DNA from 2 places in the Microbacterium sp. TS-1 genome. Region 2 is predicted to be linked to the other one. Evidence: predicted binding sites of a transcription regulator. Region 2 holds the regulator's gene; the other holds the start of a gene.
What was found. The regulator LexA, encoded in region 2, represses DNA repair genes until DNA is damaged. The targets are predictions, from matches to a motif close to TCGAACANNTGTTCGA.
Positions count from the first base shown of each region.

Region 1: MTS1_RS16400 (HNH endonuclease signature motif containing protein) is a predicted target of LexA. The motif match lies at 2,790-2,805, and genes of this name have one in related genera.

Region 1 covers NZ_BASQ01000001.1:1,084,463-1,089,360, forward strand. The annotation lists gene rplA (50S ribosomal protein L1) at 1-422, opposite strand, end outside; gene rplK (50S ribosomal protein L11) at 436-867, opposite strand; gene nusG (transcription termination/antitermination protein NusG) at 1,084-2,145, opposite strand; gene secE (preprotein translocase subunit SecE) at 2,220-2,477, opposite strand; tRNA gene MTS1_RS05170 (tRNA-Trp) at 2,522-2,594, opposite strand; gene MTS1_RS16400 (HNH endonuclease signature motif containing protein) at 2,840-4,255, shown strand; gene MTS1_RS05180 (HSP90 family protein) at 4,440-4,898, shown strand, end outside.
Region 2 covers NZ_BASQ01000001.1:902,061-906,958, forward strand. The annotation lists gene MTS1_RS04290 (histidinol-phosphate transaminase) at 1-1,077, opposite strand, end outside; gene MTS1_RS04295 (LysM peptidoglycan-binding domain-containing protein) at 1,120-1,476, opposite strand; gene lexA (transcriptional repressor LexA) at 1,733-2,398, shown strand; gene MTS1_RS04305 (prolyl oligopeptidase family serine peptidase) at 2,477-4,393, shown strand; gene hflX (GTPase HflX) at 4,512-4,898, opposite strand, start outside.

The DNA.
Region 1 (4,898 bases), 180 kb from region 2:
GTCTTGGGGTTGGGCATGAGGCCACGGGGACCGAGGACCTTACCCAGACGTCCGACCTGACCCATGAGCTCGGGCGTCGAGACGGCCGAGTCGAAAGCGGTCCAGCCGCCCGCGACCTTCTCGATGAGCTCGGCGCCGCCGACCTCGTCGGCACCCGCGGCGATGGCGGCCTCGGCGGCCGGGCCCGTCGCGAACACGATGACGCGAGCGGTCTTACCCGTGCCGTGGGGCAGGATGACCGTGCCGCGGACCATCTGGTCCGCCTTGCGCGGGTCGACAGCGAGCTTCAGCGCGACCTCGACGGTCGAGTCGAACTTCTTCGAACCGGTGTCCTTCGCGAGAGCGACGGCCTCGGAGGAGCTGTAGAACTTGTCGCGATCGATCTTCGCCGCGGCTGCTTCGTAAACCTTGGACTTAGCCATTGTGTTCTCCCCCTCAGCTCTCGACCGTGATGCCCATGGAACGGGCGGTGCCGGCGATGATCAGCGAGGCGGCCTCGATGTCGTTGGCGTTCAGGTCGGGCATCTTGGCCTCAGCGATCTCACGGACCTGGTCCTTCGTGAGCTTCGCGACCTTGGTCGTGTGAGGCGTGGCCGAGCCCTTGGCGACTCCGGCGGCCTTCTTGATGAGCTCCGCGGCGGGCGGGGTCTTCAGGATGAAGGTGAAGCTGCGGTCCTCGTAGACGGTGATCTCCACGGGGATGACGTTGCCGCGCTGCGACTCGGTCGCGGCGTTGTACGCCTTGCAGAACTCCATGATGTTGACGCCATGCTGACCGAGCGCGGGGCCGATCGGCGGCGCCGGGTTGGCTGCTCCGGCGTTGATCTGGAGCTTGATCAGGCCGGTCACCTTCTTCTTCGGTGCCATTCGTTTTCCTTTCGTCGAGCGGATGCCGGCGGCATCCCTCTCCCGCACGCCCGGCATCTCCGAGCGGCGGTTGTGTCGCGCGGGCGCGCAGGCGCCCGCAAACTCCCCAAGCTTACCGCATCCTCAGCAGGGCGGACGTCGGCGATCCTGGCCACGAGACGACGAAGCGCCCCGGCCACCGTGCGGCGGAGGGGCGCTCGTCGACGCGGGGTTGCGCTACTGCTTGGTGACCTGGTCGAACGAGAGCTCGACGGGCGTCTCGCGCTCGAAGAGCGACACGAGTACCGTGAGCTTGCCGCTCTCGGGCTTGATCTCGCTGATCGAGCCGGGAAGGCCGGCGAACGAGCCCTCCTTGATCGTGATGGTCTCGCCGATCTCGAAGTCGACCTCGGTGACGACGCTGCGCGTGGGGGCGGCGACGCCCTTCGCGGCGCCGGCCTTGGCGGGGGCCGCCTCCTTGACCTCGACGAGCGACTTCAGCATGTTGAACGCCTCGTCGAAGCGCAGCGGCGTGGGGTTGTGGGCATTGCCCACGAAGCCCGTGACACCGGGGGTGTGGCGGACGACCGACCAGGTGTCTTCGGTGAGCTCCATGCGGACGAGCACGTAGCCGGGGATCCGGACGCGCGTGACCATCTTGCGCTGACCGTTCTTGATCTCGACGACGTCCTCCATCGGGACCTCGACCTGGTAGATGTCCTCTTCGACCTCGAGCGTCGACTTGCGCTGCTCGATGTTGGCCTTCACCTTGCGCTCGAAGCCGGCGTAGGAGTGGATGACGTACCACTTGCCCGGCAGCATGCGCAGCTCGGTGCGGAACGCCTCGTACGGGTCTTCGTCGTCGCCGACGGAGATCTCGATGCCGGCGGCGGCCTCGAACTCCGAGAGGTAGTCGACGGCTTCCTCGGAGACCTCGACGTCGGGCTCGGGACCGTCGTAGGGCTCGACCTCGTCGGCGGCCTCAGCGGCCTGCTCGGCGATCTCCTCCTCGAGGGAGTCGGTCAGCACCTCCGCAGCAGCCTCGGCCTCGGCGGTCTCGTCGATTTCGAGCGCGTCGTTGACGACAGCGTCGGCCTCGGGGTCGTCGATCTCCACACCGTCGAGGTCGGTGTCGTCCTGCTCGGCCTCATCGTCCACGACGTGGACGGCGGTGTGCTCGGCTGCGTCGGAGGCACGCTCCTGACCGGCCAGCACGTTGCCCTCCTGGGCTTCGTCGTCCTCGCTGGACTGCTCGGCGGCCGTAGCCCAATCGACGTCGTCGGGGATGCGTTCTGACACTGCGTTCTCTTCCATCGGTTGTCGGGATGCCTGCGCGGCAGGCATTCGCGGGTCGTGCGGGCTGGGCCCGTCGATCAGCCCGGGACGCCGAAGACGACGGTGGTGATCCAGACGAACAGGACGTCGAGGCCGTAGACGAGCGCCATCATGACGACGACGAATCCGAGGACCACTGCCGTGAACTTCACGAGCTCCTGGCGGGTCGGGGTGACGACCTTGCGGAGTTCGGCGAACACCTGGCGGATGAAGATGATGATCCGCGCGAAGATGTTCGGCCTCTTCTCGCGGGGCGCGCCACCTGCGGCGACGACTTCGCCACCCTCTTGGACCATCGAACCCACCTGATACCTTCCGTGTGCCGGCTGACGCCGACGCGCAGGGCGGACAGGAATCGAACCTGCAACCTGCGGTTTTGGAGACCGCTGCTCTGCCAATTGAGCTACCGCCCTAGAGATCCTTCGGACCCCGGGGTCTACGCCCGCATTCCTCCACGGCCGTCGAGTCTTCGACGCTTGGGCATGGCGAAAGAATGCAGATTTCGACTGCTCCTCTCAGTGTACGTCATGACTGCCGGGGTCGCGAACGTCGGCGCGGATTCGGCACGGACTCCTCCCCTGGAGAGATACGGAGCCCGTTGCGCTCAGGCGAAACTGCATTCGACGTGAATGTCGTAACCCGCTGCCATCATGGGAACATGAAATCGAACGGCGACCATGGGCTCGGAGGCGAGGGCGCCTCGGGTGGGTCGCCGCACGCCGACGCGTTCTCGGTGTTCGCGGAGGCGCTCGATCTGGCTCATGCGTCTGATGTGGCGCGGGTTCGGGCGTTGGCGGAGCTGGGGTGGTCGGCGTTGCGTGAGGCGCGTCGTGACGGCGTGCGAGGCATGGCGTCGGACATGGAGCTGCGGTCGGTCGCGGCCGAAGCCGCCGGGATGGCGCGACTGACGGACCGGCGGTTGCAGGGTGAGATCGACCACGCGATGACGGTCATCGACGACTATCCCGGGGTGTTCGACGCATGGGTCCAGCGGCGGATTGAACGCGGACACGTGGATGTGGTCGTGCGGGTCGGTGCGGGGGTGCCGGACGAGGTGCGCGACTTGTTCGCGGAAGCGGCGATCGCGGTGTGCGAGCGGGATGTGCCGTCCCGGGTGCGGGCTGCGCTGGACGCGTTGGCGGCCCAGCTTCACCCGCAGACGTTCACGGAGCGGCACAAGACGGCGGCGGCGGAACGATGCGTGCGCGTGTTCCACGGGTCCGATGGGATGTCGAACCTCGTCGCCAACATCCCGACGGTCATCGCCGCAGGGATGCTCGACCGGCTCAGGCAGATGGGACAGTCCGTCAAGGACGCCCGGGTTGAGGGCGCTGACGGTGCGGATGCCGCCGGGGCTGTCGGAGTGCACGCTGACGCGGTTGCCAGCCCGGCGGGAACGGATGCCGCACCGGACGTCCGGACGATGGACCAGCTGCGGGCCGACATCCTCGGCGACCTCGTCCTCGGAGGAGCACCCGTGGTCGACCCGACCTACGGCACCGACCGCGCCGGTGCGCTCGGCGCGATCCGAGCCCGGGTGCAGGTCGCCGTCGCGGCGGAGACGCTGATGGGCAAGGACGAGAACCCCGCCGAGGCGGTGGGCGCCGGGCTGATCGACGCCGCCACGGTCCGGCAGCTCGCCGGGCAGGTCAGCGAATGGGACCGGCTCTTCATCGACCCCGTCACCCGCACCCCGGTCGAGATCGACACGTACCGGCCCACCGCATCGATGAAGAAACTCCTCATGGCGCGGGATCAGCACTGCCGGTTCCCGGGATGCCGACGAGCCGCCATCCGATGCGAGATCGACCACACGGTTGACCATGCCCTCGGCGGGCACACGCACATCTTCAACCTCGCCCACCTCTACCAAAGACACCACTCGATGAAGCAATTCACGAAATGGGAAGTCCGGCAGCTCGGAGGCGGGGTTCTCGAATGGACCTCACCCCTCGGCAGGACCTACCGCGAAGACGTACCCATACCCTCTGTCTGCTTCACTATCGACACAGCCGACCCGCCGCGCTCCCGCGCCGGAGCAGGCAAGCCACCCGGCGGGCCACCGCCGTTCTGAACCCCGGGGGTCGCGACTCCGCGCCCGTACCCCTCCTCCCGTCGGGGTGGCCCGTCAGCCGACGCCGGATATGACGCGCGATTCTGGACGCGAGTCAGAAATGGCCCCTTACCGGGAACTGTTACGCTCGGCTGTCGCGCCGAGGACGCCATCGGTGACGCTCACCCGAAACGAAATCAGGCGGATGAATACCGGACGATCACAGCAGTTCCAGGTCGACCTTCGCGGCATCGTCGACCTCCTGAGTCGACACATCTATTCGGGTCCTCGCGTGTTCCTTCGAGAGCTGATGCAGAATGCCTGCGACGCGATCACCGCTCGCGCCGAGTTCGACGCGAGCACATCCCCGGCAGGGATGCCGCGCGAGTCGAGCGGCATCCGCATCACTCCCCTCAGCGACCGAAGCGACGAGTTCATCGTCCGCGACGACGGCATCGGACTCACCGCCTCAGAGGTGACCGACCTGCTCGCGACCGTCGGGCGCAGCTCGAAGCGCGACATCTTCGACCTCCCCAGGAGCGACTTCCTGGGGCAGTTCGGCATCGGGCTGCTGTCGTGCTTCATGGTGGCCGAGACGATCGTCATCCGATCGCGGAGCGCGCGCGGCGGTGCCGCCGTCGAATGGCAGGGCAACGCCGACGGC
Region 2 (4,898 bases):
CGAGTCTATCGAGGCCAGTGCTTCGAGGAACGCGGTCGTCTCGTCTTCCGTGCCGGCGCTCACACGCAGGCTGTGCGGGATGCCCACGTCGCGGACGAGGATGCCGCGGTCGTACAGAGCCTGCCAGGTCGCCCGCGGGTCGTCGACGCCGTCGAACAGCACGAAGTTCGTCCAGCTCTCGTACGCGTGATAGCCGAGGGCGTCGAGCGTCGCCGACATCCGGTCGCGCTGCGCGACGATCTCGTCGACCATCCGGAGCATCGTCGTCGAGTGGGAGAGGGCGGCTGTCGCCGCCGCCTGCGTCAGCGCGCTCAAGTGGTACGGCAGTCGGACGAGCCGGAGCGCGTCGATGAGCGTGGGGTCGGCGGCGAGGTAGCCCACGCGGGCGCCGGCGAAGGCGAAGGCCTTGCTCATCGTGCGCGACACGACGAGCCGGTTGCGCTCACCGAGAAGCGTCAGAGCGGAGGAGCTTTCGCGCGGTGCGAACTCCTGGTAGGCCTCGTCGACGATCACGATGCCGTCGGTGGCCCCGTACACCGCCTCGATGACGTCGAGCCCGAGGGGTGTGCCGGTGGGGTTGTTGGGCGCACACAGGAAGACGACGTCCGGGCGGAGCTCGGCGACCTGGGCTGCGGCGGAGGCGGGATCGAGCGTGAAGTCGGGTCCACGTGTCCCCGTGACGTACTGGGCGCCGGTCGCGCGCGTCAGCAGGGGGTACATCGAGTAGGTCGGACCGAAGCCCATCGCGGTGCGTCCCGGGCCTCCGAATGCCTGGAGGAGGTGCTGCAGGACCTCGTTCGATCCGTTCGCTGCCCAGATGCGATCGGGGGTCAGGCCGTGGCCGAGGTACTCGGCGAACGACTCGCGGAGGTGCGTGAACTCGCGGTCGGGATAGCGGTTGACGTCGCGCAGGGCGCGGGCTACGGCATCCAGGATGTCGTCGGCGACCTCTTCGGGAACGGGATGCGTGTTCTCGTTGACGTTCAGCGCGACCGGAAGCGGCGCCTGCGGGGCGCCGTACGGGGTGAGGCCTCGCAGATCGTCTCTGAGGGGCAGATCATCCAGACTCGGGCTCATCCCACCCATGCTAGGCCGCGCGCGCCGCTGTTGCCGCCGGAGTCAGCTCGCGGCGTACTCGGCCGGGATCGCAAGCGTCTGGCCGGCCTCGAGCTGGCCCGAGCCGAGAGCGTTCAGCCGGATGATCGCATCGACGACATCGCGGGGGTCGGCGGCGGGCGCCACCTCTTCGGCGATGGACCAGAGCGATTCGCCGGACATCACGGTCACGGTCGTGAACGAGCCGGCGGGGGCGCCGACCTCGCTTGAGGCGAGCGCACCTCCCCCCGAGAGCACGGCTGCTGTGATGGCGACGACCGCCGGAAGGGCGGCGATCGTGGCGACGACGCGGCGTCCGCGGCGCGTCAGACGCAGGCGGGTACGGGGGGCCGGTGCGAAGCGGGCATCGATCGTGGTCATGGCATCTCCTCGGGAGCGGTAGGAAGATTCGCCCCCGCCTCTCGGCCGGGAGAGACGGGTGCGAACTTCGGTTCCGAACGTATCTTCGATATTGTGTGGTGTCAACCACCCACCGAAATCGGAGACCGATCGAAGAGACACGCGGAGCGTTCCGCGATGTCGCCGTCGTATCGGGCTACCTTTTCGACAGCGAGAGCCCACCATGAACCTCCGACATCGGGTCGGGGACGGGGCGCGACGACAGGAGACCGGCGGTATGAGCGAGAAGCCGCAGACGCGACGACGCAAGAATCTGAGCGACAAGCAGCTCGCGATCCTCGAGGTGATCCAGAACGCGATCGCCCGCAACGGCTACCCGCCGAGCATGCGCGAGATCGGCGACGCGGTCGGCCTCAAGTCGCTGTCCAGCGTCACCCACCAGCTGAACCAGCTCGAGCTCAGCGGCTACCTGCGGCGCGACCCCGGCAAGACCCGCGCGATGGAGGTGCTCATCGATCTCCCGGGCACCGCCGGCGAGAACCCGGCCGACGCCGCGCCCGCCCTCGGCGACGCCGCCCTCGTGCCGCTCGTGGGCCGCATCGCGGCGGGCGTGCCGATCACCGCCGACCAGCAGGTCGAGGAGATCTTCCCGCTGCCGCGCCAGCTCGTCGGCAAGGGCGAGCTGTTCATGCTCAAGGTCGTCGGCGACTCGATGATCGACGCGGCCATCTGCGACGGCGACTGGGTCGTCGTGCGGGCGCAGGCAACCGCCGACAACGGCGAGATCGTCGCGGCCATGCTCGACGGCGAGGCGACGGTGAAGACGCTCCGCCAGCGCGACGGCCACACGTGGCTCCTCCCCCGCAACTCGGCGTTCGAGCCGATCCTCGGCGACGACGCGACGGTGCTCGGCAAGGTCGTGGCGGTTCTGCGCACGGTCTGAGGCGCCCCGGGACGGCATCCGCTCCCCACCGTCTCCCCGGTCGAGGTCGGGAAGCCAGGCCTCGCGTAGCGTGGCTGTATGTCGCAGCAGCTTCCCTATGGTTCCTGGCCCTCTCCCCTGACGGCGGCATGGGCCAGCGCGTCATCATTGCGCCTCGACGGCGCGAGCTTCGTGGGTGATGAGATCTGGTGGGGCGAGTCGCTGCCCGACGAGGCCGGTCGCGTCGCGGTCATGCGCCGCCGCGGCGATGGCACCGTGCAGGTCGTCCTCCCCGCACCCTGGAACGCCCGGTCGCGCGTGCACGAGTACGGCGGCGGAGCCTGGACGGTGTCGGATGACGGCGAGCTGTTCTTCGTCGACAAGTCCGACCAGCGCATCCGGAGCCTTCGCCCGGGCGGCGATCCCCGACCGCTCACTCCGGAGGAGACCGGCACGCACTACGGGGGCCTCCGCTGGCAGCGCGGCGTCCTTCTCGCGGTTCGCGAACGCGAACGTCCCGGCGGCACGCCCGAGCGCCACATCGTCCGCATCGAGCGCGCTGACAGCGCCGAGGTTCCCGACGCCTCGAGCGTGACCGAGCTCGCCGGCGGTAGCGACTTCGTCGCCCAGCCGGCGCTGTCGCCCGATGGCTCGCGCCTCGCCTGGGTGGCCTGGGATCACCCCGACATGCCCTGGGACCGCACGCGCATCCGCGTCGCCGACCTGGACGCCCCCCGCGGCATCCGTGACGTCGCGGGCGGCGCCACCGCCGCGCTGCAGCCCGAGTGGACCGACGACGGCGCGCTGTTCTTCGCCGACGAGCCGACCGGACGCTGGAATGTCTACCGCGTCGACCCCGCGACCGACGCCCCGCCCACGGCCGTCTCGCCCGCCGACGCCGACACGGGTGGTGGCCTGTGGGTGCTCGGCACCCGCTGGTACGCGCCGCTCGATGACGGCCGCCTGGTGGCCGTGCGCACCCACGGATCGGACCAGCTCGTGATCGTGGACCGCGACGGCGGCGCCATCCCGCTTCCCTTCCCCGCCACCGCACGCGTGCAGATCGAAGACGTCCGCGGCAGCCGCGCCCTCGTCAGCGGGGCGATGCCGGGAGGGGCGGGCCTGTGGCTCGTCGACCTGGACACCGGCGAGACGAGCGCGGTCCGCGGCGGTGCTCCGGACGTCGACGCATCGTGGATCCCGCACGCCCGGCAGCTGACGACGGAGGGCCCGCACGGCCTGGTGCATGCCTTCGCCTACCCGCCGACCAACCCCGACGTCACCGCGCCGGCCGACGAACTGCCCCCGTACCTGGTCTGGGTGCACGGCGGGCCGACCTCGCACGTGGGCGGCGCAGCCGACAGCAAGGTGGCCTACTTCACGAGCCGCGGCATCGGCGTCCTCGACGTCAACTACGGCGGTTCGACGGGATACGGCCGTTCCTACCGCGAACGGCTGAAGGGACAGTGGGGTGTCGTCGACGTCGACGACGTCGCCGCGGCCGCACGCGGTCTCGCCGACGAGGGTCTCGCGGATCCGTCACGGCTGGCGATCGAGGGAGGATCCGCCGGCGGCTGGACCGTGCTCGCGGCGCTCGTCGGAACGGATGTCTTCGGGGCGGGCGTCTCGCGCTACGGTGTCGGCGATGCGCGTGCTCTGGCCGCCGAGACGCACGACTTCGAGGCGCGGTACCTCGACGGTCTCATCGGCCCCCTCCCCGAAGCCGAGCCGGTCTACATCGAGCGATCGCCGCTGAGCCGACCCGAGCGGTTCCGGGTGCCGCTGCTGCTCCTGCAGGGCGACGAGGACGCCGTCGTGCCGCCGGCGCAGGCCGAGGCCATCCGCGACGCGCTCGTGGCGCACGGTGTGCCCCACGCCTACGTGCTATACGCGGGCGAGGGACACGGGTTCCGGCGCACCGAGACGATCGTGAACGCGCTCGAGACCGAGCTGGCGTTCCTCGGCCGGGTCTTCGGCTTCGACACCCCCGGCGTCGCACCGCTCGCGCTCGATTGAGCCCCGCGACGGCCGGTGCTGATACATCCGTCAGGCCGGTGGTGTTGGTGAGGCCTTCCACGCGCGCGGAGGACTCGCCGGCACCACCGATCGTGCAGGTGTATCGCCGCGCGCCGATTCAGACGGCGTAGGGCGCAAGCTCGGCCGCGAGACGCTCCGAGACATGCGCGTGCACGGCGGTCCCGTCCTGCTCGTGCGACGTCGCGACGATGTGGCCGCTCTCGTGCACGGCCGAGATCAGGTCGCCGCGGTCGTACGGCACGAGCGCGCGCACCTCGACGGCCGGCAGCGGCAGCGCGTCCTCGATGGCGGCGCGGAGCTCATCGATGCCCTCGCCGGTGCGCGAGGACACGAAGTGCGCCGTCGGCTCGAGCCCGCGCAGCAGCAGCCGAGCATCGTCGTCGACGAGGTCGGCCTTGTTGAACACGACGAGCTCGCGCGTCGCACGAGCGCCCACGTCGCCCATCACATCGCGGACGGTCGCGAGCTGTGCCGCAGGATCGGG